2 regions of the Thermanaerosceptrum fracticalcis genome follow, and region 2 is predicted to be linked to the other one. Evidence: a T-box and tRNA genes for the amino acid it is inferred to sense, from the RefSeq annotation. Region 2 holds a T-box; the other holds one or more tRNA genes.

Region 1 (8,709 bases), 1.0 Mb from region 2:
AGAAAACAGGGCAACAATTTTATTGGCTTATGTCCTTTCCATCAGGAGAAAACTCCTTCCTTTGTGGTTTCACCCCAGAAACAAATTTACCATTGCTTTGGCTGTGGTAAAGGCGGCAACGTTTTTTCTTTCCTCATGGAAAAAAATAGTCTCAGCTATCCCGAAGCTGTACTGTATTTAGCCAAACGCTGCGGGATTACCATGCCCGAGAATGACGTTTCACCTGAAAAAGCCAGGCAAGAAAAGAAGAAGCAGCGCTACTATGAAATCAATGAATTTGTGACACAATATTACCATCGCCTCTTATTTGAAGGAGCCGGTAAAGAAGCACTGCTTTATCTGGAGAGGCGGGGACTGAGCCAAGATAGTTGTGAAAAATTCCTCCTGGGTTACGCCCCACAAGCTTGGGACCAGCTAACCCGTTTGTTATTGGATAAAAAGGTTTTACCTGAGGAACTGCTTATTTTGGGATTGGCAAGTAAAGCCCAAAATGGCAATCTCATTGACCGTTTCCGTAACAGGTTGATGTTTCCTATTTGTGACGAACGAGGACGTGTCGTGGGCTTCGGCGGCCGGGTATTGGATGATTCTTTACCTAAGTACTTAAATTCCCCGGATACGCCGCTTTTTAGTAAAGGGAGATTTCTGTATGGTCTGAATCTAGCCAAGGGACCCATCCGCACTCAGGATCAGGTCATCATTATGGAAGGTTATATGGATGTAATCACTGCTCACCAGCACGGGATTAGTAATGCTGTGGCGACTTTGGGTACAGCCCTCACTACTGAACAGGCTAGAATGATGATGCGTTACACCTATAATACCGCCACCTGTTTTGATGCCGACAGTGCAGGACAGGAGGCCACCCTGCGGGGCCTCGATATTCTCCGGCAATTAGGCTGTCATGTTTCCGTCGTAACCATACCTGACGGCAAAGACCCCGATGAATTTCTTAACAAACAGGGTAGAGAGGCATTTTTAAAAAGAATACAGGAAGCCCTCCCCCTTTTAGAATATAAACTGCAGAAAATGCTGGAAAAATACGATGCTAGTACCGTAAATGGTAAAATCCAGGTGGTGCAGGGACTCATACCCGACCTTCATAAGGTACAGAGTCCCGTAGCCAGGCAAGGTTTTATCCAGTTGTTGGCCGATAAGCTTGGCTTTCCCGAGGTAGCTATTCATGCCGAGATCAGGAAATACCAGCAGGGAGAGGCTGGGCCAAATACAGGGGATAGAAACCTCAAATTGAGTAAGAATAAATTCGTTGCCGTTTCGGCCACCGCAAAGGCGGAGAGAACTCTCATCCGCCTGGCAGTAGAGATTCCGGAAATCACCCCGCAAATTGAAGAAGCCGGTGGGATAGAGCTTTTTACCCATAATTCTTTAAAAGAAATTTATCAGCTGAATTTAGTTATGCGTCAGGCTGGTCATAATATAAAGGCCAATGATTTAATGGCCTTTTTGGAAGCCAAAGAAAGCCAGGAAATCCTGGCAGAAATACTGATGGCCGATGAACTGCCCCAAGATTGGGAACGTGCCTTAAGAGACTGTCTTACAATTTTAGAACTTGAATATATTAATAGAAAAATCCAGGAAAAAAGCAACCTTATGATTCAATGTGAACAAAAGGGTGATATCAGCAAATCCCAAGAGTTGATGGCTCACATCCAACAATTGGTTATCCATAAACAGAGATTAATAGCTACCCTACGGAAGGGGGGGAATGGGTTTGAAAACTGAAAAAGACATAGAACAACTAAAAATTAATGGCGTGAAAGAACTTATCCAGAAAGGCAAAAAACGCGGTATTTTAACCTACCGTGAAATAATGGATACTCTACAGGGTGTGGAAATGACCCCTGAACAGATAGACGAGGTTTATGAACACCTCGGTTCCATGGGTATTGATGTGGTGCCTGATTCTGCTGATATTGAATCTTTCGGCGATGCACATGAGCCGGAGGTTATGGATGACCACCCGGAAGTTGAGGATGGGGAGATTGAAATTGATCTTTCCGTACCTGAGGGTGTTGGCATTGATGACCCTGTACGCATGTACTTAAAGGAAATTGGCCGGGTTCCCCTGCTCTCAGCTGAAGAGGAAGTGGAATTAGCTAAGAGGATGGAGCAGGGAGATGAGGAAGCCAAGCGTCGTTTGGCTGAAGCCAACTTGCGGCTTGTGGTCAGTATCGCCAAGCGCTATGTAGGTAGGGGCATGTTGTTTTTAGATTTGATCCAGGAAGGTAACCTGGGCTTAATCAAAGCGGTAGAAAAATTTGATTACCGGAAAGGCTATAAGTTCAGTACTTACGCTACCTGGTGGATTAGGCAGGCCATTACCAGAGCCATTGCTGACCAGGCCCGGACCATTCGTATTCCTGTGCATATGGTGGAAACCATCAACAAGCTCATTAGGGTTTCACGTCAATTGTTGCAAGAGTTAGGCCGGGAGCCATCACCTGAGGAAATCGCCAAAGAGATGGATATTCCTGTGGAAAGGGTGAGGGAAATTCTAAAAATTGCCCAGGAACCTGTATCCCTGGAAACGCCCATTGGCGAAGAAGAAGACAGTCATTTAGGCGATTTTATTGAGGATGAAGATGCACCGGCACCTGCCGAAGCGGCCTCCTTTATTCTCCTCAAGGAACAGTTGGAAGAAGTTCTGGAGACATTAACTCCCCGGGAAGAAAAAGTCCTCCGTTTACGTTTTGGTCTCGATGACGGGCGGGCCCGCACCCTGGAAGAAGTAGGCCAGGAATTTGGCGTTACCCGGGAAAGAATCAGGCAAATAGAAGCCAAAGCCTTAAGAAAACTTCGTCACCCCAGCCGCAGCCGCAAATTAAAAGATTATTTGGATTAAATTACTATTGACCGCTGCGGAAAATTATTATACAATAATCATTGTCTCCGATGGAGATTGACCGGGCCTATAGCTCAGCGGTAGAGCAACCGGCTCATAACCGGTTGGTCCCTGGTTCGATCCCAGGTGGGCCCACCAACTAAATTGGGCGATTAGCTCAGCTGGGAGAGCGCCTGCCTTACAAGCAGGATGTCGGCAGTTCGATCCTGTCATCGCCCACCATCTTTAAACAAAACATAGCACCATGCTCATGCATGGTGCTTTTTGTGCGCGACAACGGGGACGGTTCTACTGTCGCATTGCTTTTGTTTGCGACAATGTTCTGTCATTTATCAACTGGTGAAGTAATTATGCACTTACGCAAGCGTGACCCTAAATTAAGACTTTTTTATGATATAATAAGCATGATGAAGCCGGGTAACGGGTAAAACGGGTAGACTAGAGGGGGATCTCTATGCATCGTCCTGTGGTCATGGGTAAACTTGGTATGGTTTAATGCCATGGAAGCTGCCATTACGGTTAATGTCGTTCTCAATGTGGTGTAGCCCTATGCTTGCGGCATGGGCGGGGATGTCTTCTTTCTGTACCCGGTTGTGTCCACGCCTGGCAGGAAATTTATGAGCGATTCGCCACCAAGAGTTTGGCATATTTATTTGCCCCGACCATAGATTATGCCCAGGGTTTCCCAGCCAGTCATCACCTGGTAGAAATTATCCGCAAATATAGTGATATACTACAAAAGGACCGGGAACTGCAAAAAAAATTTTTTACCCCGGGGCAGCGTTTCCCGTCCCGGAGATATCATCTGCCAGGATGATTAATGGACTTTTACCTGGGAACTATCGCCCAGAAGATAGAGAAAGAATTTTCCACCTCGTTCCAGAATCTCCGCATAGAACAGACTAAAGAAAAACTAAGGTTCGCCGCCAGTTATGGCATCCGGCCACTGGCGGCATTAGGCACATCCTGTGTCGTCGAAATCAGACCACCCTCAACATTCCATTTATGGAATGTTGAGGGTGGGGTCTGACCATATGAATGCCCCTCTGATTTTTCATCCTCACTTCGCAAAGTCTGTTTCGCTATGCTCCAATATGGAACTTTTATGGCAAATTCCTTATTCTGAGGATTACTTTCAGGGTAGTGGTGTACTACTTCATTGAAAGAAAGAGGTAATAACGTGCTCAATTTATCCCAGCGTTTACTGGCCCTGGCCCGTTTGGTGCCGCAGGGTTCCAGGGTGGCAGATATCGGTACGGACCATGCTTTTCTCCCCTGTTATTTGGTGAAAGAAGGGATTGCTTCCTTTGTCATAGGCGTGGATGTTCATGAAGGACCATACCAGGCGGCCTGCCGTACCGTGAGGGCCTACAATGTGGCGGAACAGGTAGAAATACGGCGGGGCGACGGGCTGACAGCGCTTATGCCGGGTGAGGTAGATGTGGTGATTATTGCCGGGATGGGAGGAAGTACCGGCAGGGACATTTTAGAGAATTCTCCTCAAGTAGTGGAAAAACTGAAAAAAATGATTTTCCAGCCCATGAACGGAGCTGACGTAGTTCGCAGGTGGCTGTCGGAGCATAACTGGGTGATTACCGGAGAGGATATTATTTACGAAGATAAAAGACTTTTTGTGGTAATTGCTGCGGAAAAAGGGGAAAGAACGGCCCTCACGGAAGAAGAAATTCATTATGGGCCTCTCTTAATCAAGATGAGACACCCTTTACTGCAGGAAGTTTTACAGAAAGATATAGAAGCGATGCAGGAAATACTCAAGCAGTTGGCGAAATCTCAAAATCAAGAGAGTAGAGTAAAAGTAAATGAATTTACGAGAAAAATCCACATGGCAAAGGGGTTACAGGAATGGTTGTTCGCTGCCAAACAGTAGCACAGTTAATTGAAAAATTTGCACCCAAATACTTGGCCGAGGACTGGGATAATATCGGCCTGCAGATAGGCGACCCGGCCCAGGAGGTAAGGAAGATTTTTGTCTCCCTGGATTTGAACCTAGAAGTCCTTGATGAAGCCCTCAGCCTGGGCGCAGACATGCTTGTTGTGCACCATACGCCCCTTTTCAAACCCCTTAAAAACATCAGGACTGATTTGCCTTTGGGCCGCCTTATTGCCAGGATTGTGGAAAACCGGCTGGTTCTCTATACTGCTCATACCAACCTGGATTCGACCTGGGGTGGTGTAAATGATGTTTTGGCCCAAAAACTCAAGCTCCAGGATGTAACAATACTCTCCTCCGGCTGGCAGCAGAAACTCTTTAAACTGGTGGTATTCGTGCCCCTGGATTACGTGGAAAAGGTTCGTGAGGCCATTTCTGTGGCAGGAGGAGGGTGGATCGGTAATTACTCCGACTGTACATTCCAGTTAAAAGGCACGGGGACTTTCCGGCCCTTGTCCGGCACCAATCCTTTTATCGGTGAGCAGGGTAAACTGGAATATGTTGAGGAAATTCGCCTGGAGACCATTGTTCCGGAAGAAATTCTTTCTAAAGTCGTGAAAGCTATGCTCAAAGCACATCCCTATGAAGAAGTGGCTTATGACATCTATCCCCTGGCCAACCCCGGTAAGCAGGCAGGTTTGGGGAGAGTGGGTTATTTGGCTGCACCCTTATCCCTAGCAGATTTTATTGAACTCGTGAAAGAATCCCTGGGGATATCTCATGTCCGTTATTGCGGCGATTTGCATAAAACCGTCCGTAAAATTGCCTTATGCGGGGGAAGCGGCGCTTCTTTTATTGCCCAGGCCGTTTTTGCCGGTGTCCAGGTTTTGTTAACTGGAGATATCAAGTACCATGAGGCCCAGGAAGCTCTTTCTCAGGACCTGGCACTGGTGGACGGCGGCCATTTTGCCACAGAACAGCCTGTTGTTGATGTATTGGCCGATTTCCTCCGCCAGCAGCTGGCTAAGGAGGATGTACAGGTTTTTGTTTCCCGGATCAATACAGATCCTTTTCGTTATTTATAGGATGGGAAGTTATTTCCTGTCCTTTTATTTTTTTTAAGATCATCAAGAGAGGAGAGGTAGTATGGAACAAGCAAGATTAATATGGGATTTGCAAGCAATCGCCCAGGAAGAGTATGTCCTGCAGAAAAAAGAAGGATTAAAGTCTCTGGTGGTTCGCTTAAAACAACTGCAGGACAGCATTAAAAGAGCGGAAGAAGAAAGCAGCAAACTGGGTAACCTCCTTGCCGGGGCAGAGGCTAAGGCTACCAAGCTTGATACAGAAGTAGCGAGGATCACCAAACAGGCCCAGGGAAGTAAGGATAAGTTGTACCAGGCCAAAGGCGGGTCTTTAAAAGAATTATTAAGTTTACAGCAATCTCTGATCAAAATGGAAGAAGAAGTGAATAAGAGTGAAAACCGTTACATGGAGGTACTGAATGAGATAGAAAACCTCAAGAAGAAACAAGAGCAGGTGAAGGAAATTATTAAATCCCTGAAGAAAGAATATAACGAGGGTGTGAAGGAGTATAAGAAAGCCGTAAGCCAGCTGGATTTTAAACTTGCCGAACTAAAACTAAAGAGGGAGGAAATCGAGGAGCAATTAAGTCCTGAGACATTACGGCTTTATACGGAAACGGAAAGGCGTTTTCCCAGGAATGCCGTGGCAAAAATCAAAGGGGGGACTTGTTCAGGCTGCCACATCAGTATCCCCTCGGTTTTAGTCCTGCGCATCAAAGAGGGTAAAACTTTACAGCGCTGCGACAACTGCGGGAGAATTTTAATAAACATTCCCTAAGCACCTAGTTTTAGCTGAGTTAAGTGGAGGACAGCATGAAAAAAAGAGCAACAATAATCATTCTAATCTTTTTACTTTTCATCTCTCTTCATGTACAGGCAGCAGAATTATCCTATAGCATAAAAGATCAAACCTATTACCAGGTGACCACTACTTATTACTTTAAAAACGTGGGCACATCGACTGCCCGGGATATTAATCTTGCCATAACATTACCCAATGTCTATTTAACGAAAAACATGCCCTATTCCCATTTGATAGCCACCAAATACTCACAAGAGCCCCTGGAAATCACTACAGACCTGAAAGGCAATCGCACCGGTAAGTTTAATATTGCGGCTATTAAGCCAGGTGAAAAAAAAAGCTTAAGTATCCAGCAAGTTTACCGCGTGGGTAAGATTAGTTTTACCATTGATCCTGGGAAAATAGAAAGTTATAAGCCCCTGGAGCCGGCATTGATTCCTTATTTGAAGCCGGCACCGGGCATCGAGAGCGATAATCCCCTAATCATCAAGAAAGCCAAGGAGATAACCGGAGGGGAAACCAATCCTTTTCTTAAAGCCAAAAAGATTTTTGCTTTTTTGAACAGCCATATGCATTATGCCGATAAACCCACAGATCCTGCCAATAAGGGGGCTCTCTCCGCATTGCAAACAGGGATCGGGGTCTGTGAGGATTACTCTGATTTAATGGTAGCCCTTCTGCGGGCTGTAGGGGTACCAAGCCGCACTGTGGCCGGGTGGATGGGAACTATAAGCCAACCCCAGGTGACTATTGCCGACGAAAGCGGTCAGAAGCTTCCGGGTCATATGTGGGTGGAATACTACCTGCCTGGTTATGGCTGGATACCGGCTGATCCCACTTATACATATCTCTATAATGGGGTTCCTACCGTTGATTACAGCAGGTTGACGGGATTAAATGAACTGCGTTATGCAGAGGAAAGCGAGGCAGAAAGTTACCGGGTTTATTACAGTTACTATAATGGTAAATTGGAAGGATACTTCACCATCACCTTAACCAAAAGCCAGATTCCCCCCAGTTATGATGCCGACCGGGAACCGGTAACCCTTTACCTGGAAGGACTGCCCCTTATTTATGATGTCGAACCGGTAATTGCCGGAGGACGTACTTTAGTACCGCTGCGGGGCATTTTCAGTACTCTGGGGGCTCTTGTATCCTGGGATGAAGCTTCCCAAACCGTAACAGCCAGGACAGCCTCTAAAACAATTACCCTGAAGATTGGGAGCACCAATGCACAAATAAACGGACAAAATGTAGTCCTGGATGTCCCGCCCCAAATTATTGCCAACAGGACCATGGTGCCCCTGCGCTTTATTGGCGAAGCCCTGGGGGTACAAGTTAACTGGGATAGTAATATCAGAGTGATCAATCTCAACTTTTAATCTTTTTCCCTCAATGCCGGTTACCGGCAGTTTTTTTGATATCATAATCCGCCCGGAGGACTCCCGCCTCTAAGCGAAGCGTAGGCGGGAGAGGCTCACGCAGTCATTAACGGGTGCAGTGGAGAAGTGGACATGTAATTATTGTTGACGTATGCTCAAAATAGGTTTAGTATAGAGATGAATTAAATTTAACAAATGTTTATAATATAAACGAATACAGATTGTAAATATTAGCAGAGGGGGGCTTTTATGACCAACAAGTATGTGATTATTGGCGGGGTTGCATGTGGACCTAAGGTTGCAGCGAGATTGCGCCGCTTAGACCTGGATGCGGAAATTACCATTATTGAAAAGGGAGAAATTCTCTCCTATGGCGGTTGTGGTATGCCATATTACATTTCCGACGAAGTGCATGATATCAAGGAACTGTGGAGTACGCCCGTAGGTGTTCCCCGTGACGTCCAGTTCTTTAAGAAAGTAAAAAATATCGAGATTATGGATAGAACCCTGGCCCAGAAAATCAACCGTACAGAGAAAAAAGTTGAGGTAGTGAGACTGGAAACTGGTGAGGTCCAGGAGATCTCTTATGACAAGCTGGTATTAGCTGTTGGGGGCACACCCGTGGACCCGCCCATTCCCGGGAAAAACTTAAACAATGTGTATAAACTGAATCATCCCTATGATGCCGA
Region 2 (8,709 bases):
CATGTTAAGGGCTGCAAGAATACCAATAGTTGTAAACAGAGCAGCAGTGATATCCCCGATGGAAGCGCCAACACGCGTCGGAGGCCCGCCTGGATGACCTGTAATACTCATAATTCCGCCCATCCCCTGAACTACTACATCATAGGCCGGTTTTAAACTATAGGGACCCGTATGCCCAAAGCCGGAGGTGGCAGCATAAATCAGGCGGGGGTTAACCTGGGAAAGACGGTCATACCCCAAACCCAGCTTTTCCATAGTTCCGGGCCGGTAGTTTTCCAGAACCACGTCAAACTTTTCTACCAGGCGTAGAAAAATTTCTTTTGCCTTTTCTTCCTTAAGATTCAGGGTAATACTTTCCTTGTTCCGGTTTAAACTCATAAAATATGCGCTCTCTGAACCTACAAAGGGGCCGAAAGCCCTGGAGTCGTCACCAACACCAGGCATTTCTACCTTCACCACTTCGGCTCCCAGGTCTGCCAAAACCATCCCGCAGTAAGGCCCGGCCAAAACCCGGGAAAGGTCCAGTACTTTTAAGCCAGATAGCCCCCGTAAATCATGCATAATTCCATCTCCTTTGCTTTCATATTTTGACTCTCTATTTCAAATATACTTAAAATTTATAACCCCGTCGGTTTTTAGGGATTAAGATGAAAAAAAAAGGGGTTAAAAGCCCCTTTTTGGTCGATAAGATGCATTTAAATCCCCATCTTTTCATTAAACTCTTTAATATAATGGCGGCTCACAGGTATGTTTTCTCCTGTATAGCCCTCTAAAACTAACACATAAGTGTTATTAAACCAGGGAATAATTTCCCGAATCTTTTCCAGATTAACCAGATAACTCTTATGGGTACGCAAAAATTGAGAGGAATTCAATTTTTCCTCAATTTCTTTGAGAGTAAATCCCGTAAAGAAATTACCTTTCTCCGTATATAAAACGGTCTTCCCTTTCCCTTTAGCTTTGACACAAAGGATTTGAGCTGTAGTTAGTACGATAAGCCTATCATGGGCCCAAACAGATAATCTCCCTTGATTGGCAACTAAATTTTTAGCTAATAATTCGTAGATCGTACTGTTCTCCCATTTTTTCTCTTGCTTAAGATCTACCAGCTTTTGTACGGTTTGCTCCAACCGTTTTTTAGAGTAAGGCTTCATGACATAGTCCACTGCATTTAATTCAAAAGCCTTGACGGCATACTCATTATAACCTGTGGTAAAGACAATTTTGGGAGGATGAGGTAATTGGATAATCTCCCAAGCAGTAGTCAACCCGTCTTTAACACTCATTTGAATATCTAGAAAAACTACATCAATGGCATTTTTTTTAAGAAAATCAAGGGCTTCTTCCCCGTCTTCACACTCCCCTACAACCTCAATCCTGCCAATCTCCTCCAGGAGGCACCTTAATTCGCCTCTGGCAGGAAACTCATCATCTACCAGTAAGGCCTTCATCTTCTTGACTTTCATCCTCCTTTCGCAAAGGAATGGGAATGGTCGCGCGAGTACCTCGCCCCGGCCAACTTTCAATCTGTAAACCAAAGTTACTGCCGTAAATATTCTTCAGTCGGCTGTCTACATTGGAAAGACCGATATTTTTACGGTCGGGATTATATTCCAGAACCTTTTTTATTAATTCAGGCTTCATCCCTACACCGTTATCCTCTACGGCCAAAATAACCTTGTCCTCCGAAACTTTACCGGAAATTGTAATAATCCCTCCTTCTTTTTTGGGTAGTATACCGTGTTTTATGGCATTTTCCACAATGGGTTGCAGGATTAATGGGGGTACCATACATTTACATTCTGGTGAGATTTGATAAATGACTTGCAGTTTACCGCGAAATCTAGCCATTTCTATTTTGATATAAGAATCTACATGTTTGAGTTCCGTATCAAGGTCCACTAGTTGATCGGGGTTTACTAAATTTTCCCGGTAAAACTCTCCCAAATGAATGAGGAGGTCTCTCGCCATCTCCGGATCTTTTCTACAGTAATACACAATTGTATTGAGAGCATTAAAAAGAAAGTGGGGATTGATCTGGGCCTGGAGGGCCCTAATTTCCGCTTCCGCCAGTAACTGCGACTGCATCTGACCCCTGCTAATCTCAATTTGTGTGGAAATTAACTGGGCTAAACCCAGGGCCAACTCAATTTCAAAGGGTGTAATGCTCTGTTCAGTTAACTTATATAGTACCAGTGAACCTACGACTTCATTATTTTCTTTTAAAGGTACTGTTACTTTAGAGGCCAGGGGGCAATTGTCCGTAGGACAACCAATTTCATCCTTTGTCTGGACTACACTATACTCTCCGGTTTCCAGTACCTCTGCGGTACTCTGCGTGAAAATATCCGTTTCCGGAGAGTGATGGTCACTACCTGTTCCGACAAAGGCAAGTATCTTCTTGGGTGTAGTTATGGCTACTGCCCCAAGCCCTTCCACCATCTCAAAAATAATTTTGGCAGTTTTTTCAGCGGAGTAGCGATTTAAACCTTTCCTTAGAAAAGGAAGGGTCTCGTTGGCAATCTGCAAAGCTAATTGGGCTGCCGTTGCTTCTCGTTTTTCTTGATCTCGATAAACACTTTCCAAAATAGCCACAAAAGCAGCCACGCCAAGGGCATTAATTATAATCATGGGTGGACCGATCATTTCCACCGACCTCACAGCCTGGGCCAGGGGCTTGGACATGATTACCAGTACCCCCATATGCAGGATTTCCAAGCCTAAGGCCAAACCTAAGGCATAAGGCCACCTTACTTTTTTATAACGAATCTTATCATAATAAAGACCGGCTAAAAACCCTTCGGCCACAGTAGAAAATGAACTGGCAAACACAGTATATCCGCCCAGAGAAAAACGGTGAATACCGGCTATCAATCCCGCTCCTAAACCTACTGTAGGACCTGCCACCAACCCAGCCACAATAACTCCTACTGCCCGTGTATTGGCTATAGTTTTTTCTATAGGTATACCATTATAAGTACCCAATATCCCAATAAGACCAAAGAAAACAGTTAAAAACACTTTTTCAGGCCAGGATGTATCCCGTTTAAGCATGATGTTTTTAAAAACCTTAGCCTTACTAAGAAAGAAAACAAAGATTAGTACCACAGCTAATTCCGTAAAGAGATGCTTGGCTATCCCCACTAAATGTTGTAACAACTTTAAATCACCTCATAGCCAATAATACTAAAAAGTACTATGCTTTTAAAGAATATCCCTCTCTTCTTTTATGGTAAAATCAGGCGTTTCCGGGGAAAAAAATAATACCCTGTATCTCGTGGTACAGGGTATTTGCTTTTTAGAGGAATACATGCAAATCGGAATTCGGAAGTCGGAGGTCGTTCGATTACCTCAAAACGTCGGCACAGCGCTTGCAGAGGCCGGGATGCTCGGCATCCTGTCCTGTGGTTTCCGAATAGATCCAGCAGCGCTCGCATTTTACTCCGGGAGCTTTTTCCACCTTGGCAGCTAAACCGGGCAAGTCTTCACTGGTATAAACCTCGCCTGTTCCGTCGCCTTTATGGAGTACTACTCCGGAAGTAATGAAAATAGTAGCCAGGTCTTCTTTTAGAGGCTCCAGGAATTGATACCACTCCTCATTGGCATAGAGATTCACCTGAGCGTCTAAAGAGTGGCCGATGAGCTTGGCCCGCCTCGCCTCTTCCAGGGGTTTGGCCACAAAGTCTCTTACTTCCAGAATCTTATCCCATTTGGCTTCCAAGTCACTGTCAATATACTCTGCCTTGAGCTCGGGCCAGCCTGCAATCTGTACAGTCTCGGCCTTGTTCTTGTAGGGCAGGTATTGCCAGATTTCTTCTGTGGTAAAGGCCAAAATAGGAGTAAGCATTTTCACCAGAGCGGTAATGATCTCAAAGATTACAGTTTGGGCACTTCTTCTTTCCATGGATTGAGCCTTAGCCGTATACACCCGGTCTTTGATAATATCCAGGTAGATGGCGCTCATATCCACGGCGCAGAAGTTATGGATACTGTGATAAACAGTGTGGAATTCATAATTCTCATAGGCCTCGGTCACACGTTTGATCAGCTTATGCAATTTAAAAAGGGCCCATTTATCGATATCTACCATTTTTTCATAGGGTATGGCATCTTTCTCTGGTTCAAAGTCATAGAGGTTGCCTAAGAGGTAGCGGCAGGTATTGCGGATCTTGCGATAAGCTTCTGCTATCTGTTTGAGGATGTTGGGTGAAGCTGCCACATCAGAACGGTAATCGGCGGAAGCTACCCAGAGCCTTAAGATGTCGGCCCCCATCTGTTCAATGACCTCCAGGGGATCGATACCGTTCCCCAGAGACTTGGACATCTTTCTTCCCTGTTCGTCAACCAAAAAACCGTGGGTTAAAACAGCCTTATAGGGGGCTACTCCCCTGACGGCTACGGAAGTGGAGAGGGAGGAGTTAAACCAGCCCCGATGCTGGTCACTGCCCTCTAAATAAAGGTCCGCAGGCCAGACTAAATCAGGCCTGGTTTCCAGGACGGCAAAGTGGCTGGAACCGGAATCAAACCAAACGTCCATGATATCCGTCTCTTTACGGAATTCTTTGGCGCCGCATTCAGGGCAGGCAAGGCCTTCAGGAATTAAGTCTTTGGCTTCCCTGGCCCACCATACATCGGCACCGTGCTCCTTAAAGAGTTCCTGTAAATGACTGATAGTGGCATCATTAATTATCTCTTTATTACATTCCTTACAATAGAAGATGGGAATGGGCACACCCCAGGTACGCTGCCGGGAGATACACCAGTCGCCACGGTCGGCTACCATATTGTGGATGCGCTCTTCTCCCCAGGCCGGGATCCACTTTACTTCCTCAATGGCTTTGAGGGCGGCCTCCCGGAAACCGTCAATAGAGGCAAACCACTGCTCTGTGGCCCTGAACATCACGGGATTTTTGCAGCGCCAGCAGTGGGGATACTGGTGCTTGATAAACCCTAAGGACAGAAGCTTGTCTTGTTCTTTCAACTCCGCCGTGATGGCTTTATTGGCATCCTCGATAAACATGCCGGCAAATTTACCCGCTTCTTTCGTAAATTTACCTGTATTATCAACAGGAGAAAGGACAGGAAGATTATATTTCTTGCCAACCTCAAAGTCCTCCACACCATGACCCGGCGCCGTATGGACACAGCCGGTGCCCTGTTCCGTGGTTACGTGTTCTCCTAAAATAACGACAGATTGCCTGTCAAAGAAGGGATGGCTGCAGATGATTCCTTCCAGTTCTTCCCCTTTGAAGGTTTCTTCCACATAAGCTTCAGGCTTACCCAAGACTTCCAGGAAATTCTCCTGCAGTTCCTTGGCCACAATGTATCTTTCTTGACCCACTACCAGGAGATTGTAATCCAGTTCAGGGTGCACACACACCGCCAAGTTGGCGGGCAAAGTCCAGGGAGTAGTGGTCCAGATCACAAAATAAGTGTCATCCTGCCCCAAAAGACCATTCCCCTGAATAACAGGAAACTTGACATAAATGGAGGCCGATTTTTTTTCACCATATTCGATTTCTGCTTCGGCCAGGGCCGTTTCGCAGTGAGGACACCAATAGACAGGCTTCAGGCCTTTATAGATATACCCCTTCTTCGCCATGTCGCCAAAGACACCAATTTGGACAGCTTCAAATTCTGGGTTCAGGGTCACATAAGGATTTTCCCAATCTCCCCGTACCCCCAGGCGTTTAAATTGTTCTCGCTGAATGCCCACATACTTTAAGGCGTATTCCCTACAGTGTCTCCTAAATTCAACAGGGTCGGTAGCATGCCGGTTCAGACCCATAGCTTTTATGGCTTGCTGTTCGATGGGCAAACCGTGGGTATCCCAGCCGGGAACGTAGGGAGCATCATACCCGTTTTGGCTGCGGTATTTAACAATGATATCCTTTAATACTTTATTCAGGGTATGGCCTAAATGGATATTCCCATTGGCATAGGGAGGTCCATCATGGAGAATGAACTTAGGTTTCCCGGCCGTAGCCTTCTGGACTATTTCATAAAGTTTCATTTCCTCCCATTTTTGCAGGATTTCCGGTTCCCTCTGGGGTAAATTCCCCCGCATGGGAAACTCCGTCTGGGGTAGATTGAGGGTATCATTATACTTGTTTTGTACTTCTTTGGACATGCTTGTAATTCACCTCGTTTTAGTTGTTAGTTGCTAGTTGATAGTTGGTAGTAATAATTTACCACTCTTTAAAGCTTATAGAATCAGTAATATGCACGGGAAAGCAATAAGAATAATATTATTGGTTTCGGTAGTCGGTAGTCGGACTTCATCCACTAACAACTGCCAACTAACAACCACCAACTAAAAAAAGCTCCCCTCCCCAAAAGGGACGAGAGCCTATTCCCGCGGTACCACCCTAATAACAGTATAAACAAACTGCCTCTCATAAACCCTGTAACGGGGGTTAACCGGTAAAACATAGCCTTGAATGATAAAGGTTCTGTTCTACGGCTCCTGGGTGATTTTCCCCTGCTAGTTTCTACCCGTCTCCCACCACCACGGGCTCGCTGTAAGAAAACTCTGGCAAGCTACTCTCCCAATCACGGCCATTGTCTGTTTCCTGATAATTATAAAGCAAATAACAGAAAAAAGTCAATTGCAGCTGGTTAGAGGCCTAATTGCTGCAACAACTGCTCCTTATTTACACCTTCAACAAGCACTATCTTATTTCGTCCTGTATGCCCACTGACAATAGTTACTCTACTCGTGGCTATCCCCAGCTTCTGGGCAATAAACCTGATGCAGGCCGCATTGGCTTCCCCCTCAACGGGCGGAGCCGTTAATCTAATCTTTAAAGCATCCTCCTGCAGACCGGCGATTTCGTTTTTACTGGCCCTAGGCTGTACCTTTATCTTAAACTGTAGACCTTCTTTAGTCTCCTGCAAATTCCACAGTGAAGCCATGGTCCCTATACTCCTTTGTTTCCTCGGTTACGCAGGCTGGACTTGTATTAAGATGTTCACTTTCCAAAAGTTCGAGCTGTGTATTGAGAAAGCTTTTCAGCTTAACATATAGCTGTTTTTCAAAAGCACGAAGTTCCTCCAATTTCGCCGTAGCCTGGATTACCTGCTCATGGGCACTATTGATAATCTGTTCCGCCTTCTTTTTCGCTTCCCAGATAATGAGGTCTACTTCCTTATCGGCATTTCTCCTGGCTTCATCAGCCATTTTTTGCGCTAAGACCATGGTATTCCGCAAAGTTTCTTCCATCTCTTTATAGCGGTTTAAATGATCGCGGTGCTTTTGCAACTGGTCTTTAAGCTCCATATTTTCTTTGTATAAAGTCTCAAAATCCTTGATCACTTCATCTAAAAACTCATCAACCTCATCCACGTCATAACCACGAAATCCTTTTTTGAACTCTTTATTATGGATATCCAGGGGAGTTAACACAGCCAACACCTCTTTCAGACAAATCTCTGCAAGGTAACTTTTATCCTCCCTTTATGTGTTGTACCACTTATTTCCTGCACAAGCACACGACCCCTTCCCCGCCCCGATAAAACATCTCCTTCTTTAAGCAGATGGTCGGTTTTAGTGGTCTCCTGCCAGTTCACCTTAATCTTCCCGGCAGAAATCTCCCGGCTTATTCTGGTCCGGGAAGTGCCAAAACCTGCCGCAGCTATAGCATCCAGGCGCAGGGAGGGTACGGTAGTAGTAATACTTTTCCCTTCCCGCTCGGGCAAGCTAAACTGTTCCGGCGCCAGTTCCTTGATTTCCAGGGGTACCCCCTTTACTTTGAGGGGCTCGTACAGCAAAAAGTTAGCTATTTCCCTGTCTGCCGCAGTCACACATCCCTGGGGAACCAGCCAGATATCACCAAGTTTTTCCCGTTTGATCCCTGTACTTAAAAGGGCTCCTAGAAAGTCCCGGTGGGTAACCTTCACGGAAGAGAAGTCTCCATAACAGGCCAGTAAAGTGATTTGTGCCGCATCCAGGCTCATTTCCAAATAATCCGGGGATAAAACAATCCTTCTCCTTTCGGCATAAGGATGTCCGCCATAACTTTCCCAGCTGAAATCCCCACAATGTTCTAGAATTTTTTCCGCTACCCCCAGCAAATGAGGGTCAGCAAAGTCGGTGACCTGGCTCTGCTGTTTTTTCTCTAACAGTCTCATTTTATCCAGGAGCCTGGCCACAAACTGTTTCTCTTCCTCGGTCTTAAGCTGCCGCAGGATTTCCTCACGAGTCTTCGGCATATCTTTAAAGGGTCCTCAAAAGGTCAATCACCAGCATTTCTACCAGCTGGATCACAAAAATGGCCACAATGGGGGAGAAATCCACAACCATTCGCCCCCCCATCAACCGGCGGAAGGGCGCCAGTACCGGTTCGGTGATTTCATAAATAAAGCGGAAAATGGGGTTGTAGGGGTCATGACGAACCCAGGACAGGAGCACCCTGATGATGATTAACCAGTCCAAGACTTCAAAAGCAATGCGTACATAGGGAATCAGCCAAGTCAATATGTATCCACTCCCCTTTATTTTTTTAATAATTCCTGGGATCTACTGGTAGCTGCCAGAACCGTTTCCATGATAATACCCCGCAACCCCGCTTTTTCCATTTGGGCCAGACCTGTGATGGCCGTACCGCCGGGGGAAGTTACCATATCCTTCAGTTGTCCGGGATGGAGTCTGGTTTCCTGGACCATGCGGGCGGCCCCCTGTACAGTTTCAACAGCCAGTTTGAGGGCCAC

The links. The T-box of region 2 lies ahead of ileS (isoleucine--tRNA ligase). A T-box ahead of a tRNA ligase gene usually reads a tRNA of that ligase, here a tRNA-Ile.
Region 1: it has a tRNA-Ile gene. The T-box ahead of ileS (isoleucine--tRNA ligase) is inferred to sense a tRNA for this amino acid. The anticodon was not compared.

The regions. Positions count from the first base shown of each region.
Region 1 covers NZ_CP045798.1:1,350,085-1,358,793, reverse strand. Annotated here, with positions in the region: gene dnaG (DNA primase) at 1-1,743, shown strand, start outside; gene rpoD (RNA polymerase sigma factor RpoD) at 1,733-2,863, shown strand; tRNA gene BR63_RS07170 (tRNA-Ile) at 2,927-3,001, shown strand; tRNA gene BR63_RS07165 (tRNA-Val) at 3,010-3,085, shown strand; gene BR63_RS07160 (gamma-glutamyltransferase) at 3,417-3,680, shown strand; gene BR63_RS07155 (hypothetical protein) at 3,684-3,893, shown strand; gene BR63_RS07150 (tRNA (adenine(22)-N(1))-methyltransferase) at 4,044-4,751, shown strand; gene BR63_RS07145 (Nif3-like dinuclear metal center hexameric protein) at 4,727-5,839, shown strand; gene BR63_RS07140 (zinc ribbon domain-containing protein) at 5,901-6,614, shown strand; gene BR63_RS19490 (stalk domain-containing protein) at 6,650-8,020, shown strand; gene BR63_RS07130 (FAD-dependent oxidoreductase) at 8,270-8,709, shown strand, end outside.
Region 2 covers NZ_CP045798.1:328,258-336,966, reverse strand. Annotated here, with positions in the region: gene BR63_RS01800 (CaiB/BaiF CoA transferase family protein) at 1-561, opposite strand, end outside; gene BR63_RS01795 (LytR/AlgR family response regulator transcription factor) at 696-1,466, opposite strand; gene BR63_RS01790 (sensor histidine kinase) at 1,429-3,159, opposite strand; gene ileS (isoleucine--tRNA ligase) at 3,347-6,130, opposite strand; T-box leader at 6,335-6,565, opposite strand; gene BR63_RS01780 (DUF167 domain-containing protein) at 6,619-6,915, opposite strand; gene BR63_RS01775 (DivIVA domain-containing protein) at 6,884-7,405, opposite strand; gene BR63_RS01770 (YlmH family RNA-binding protein) at 7,420-8,211, opposite strand; gene BR63_RS01765 (YggT family protein) at 8,216-8,476, opposite strand; gene proC (pyrroline-5-carboxylate reductase) at 8,494-8,709, opposite strand, start outside.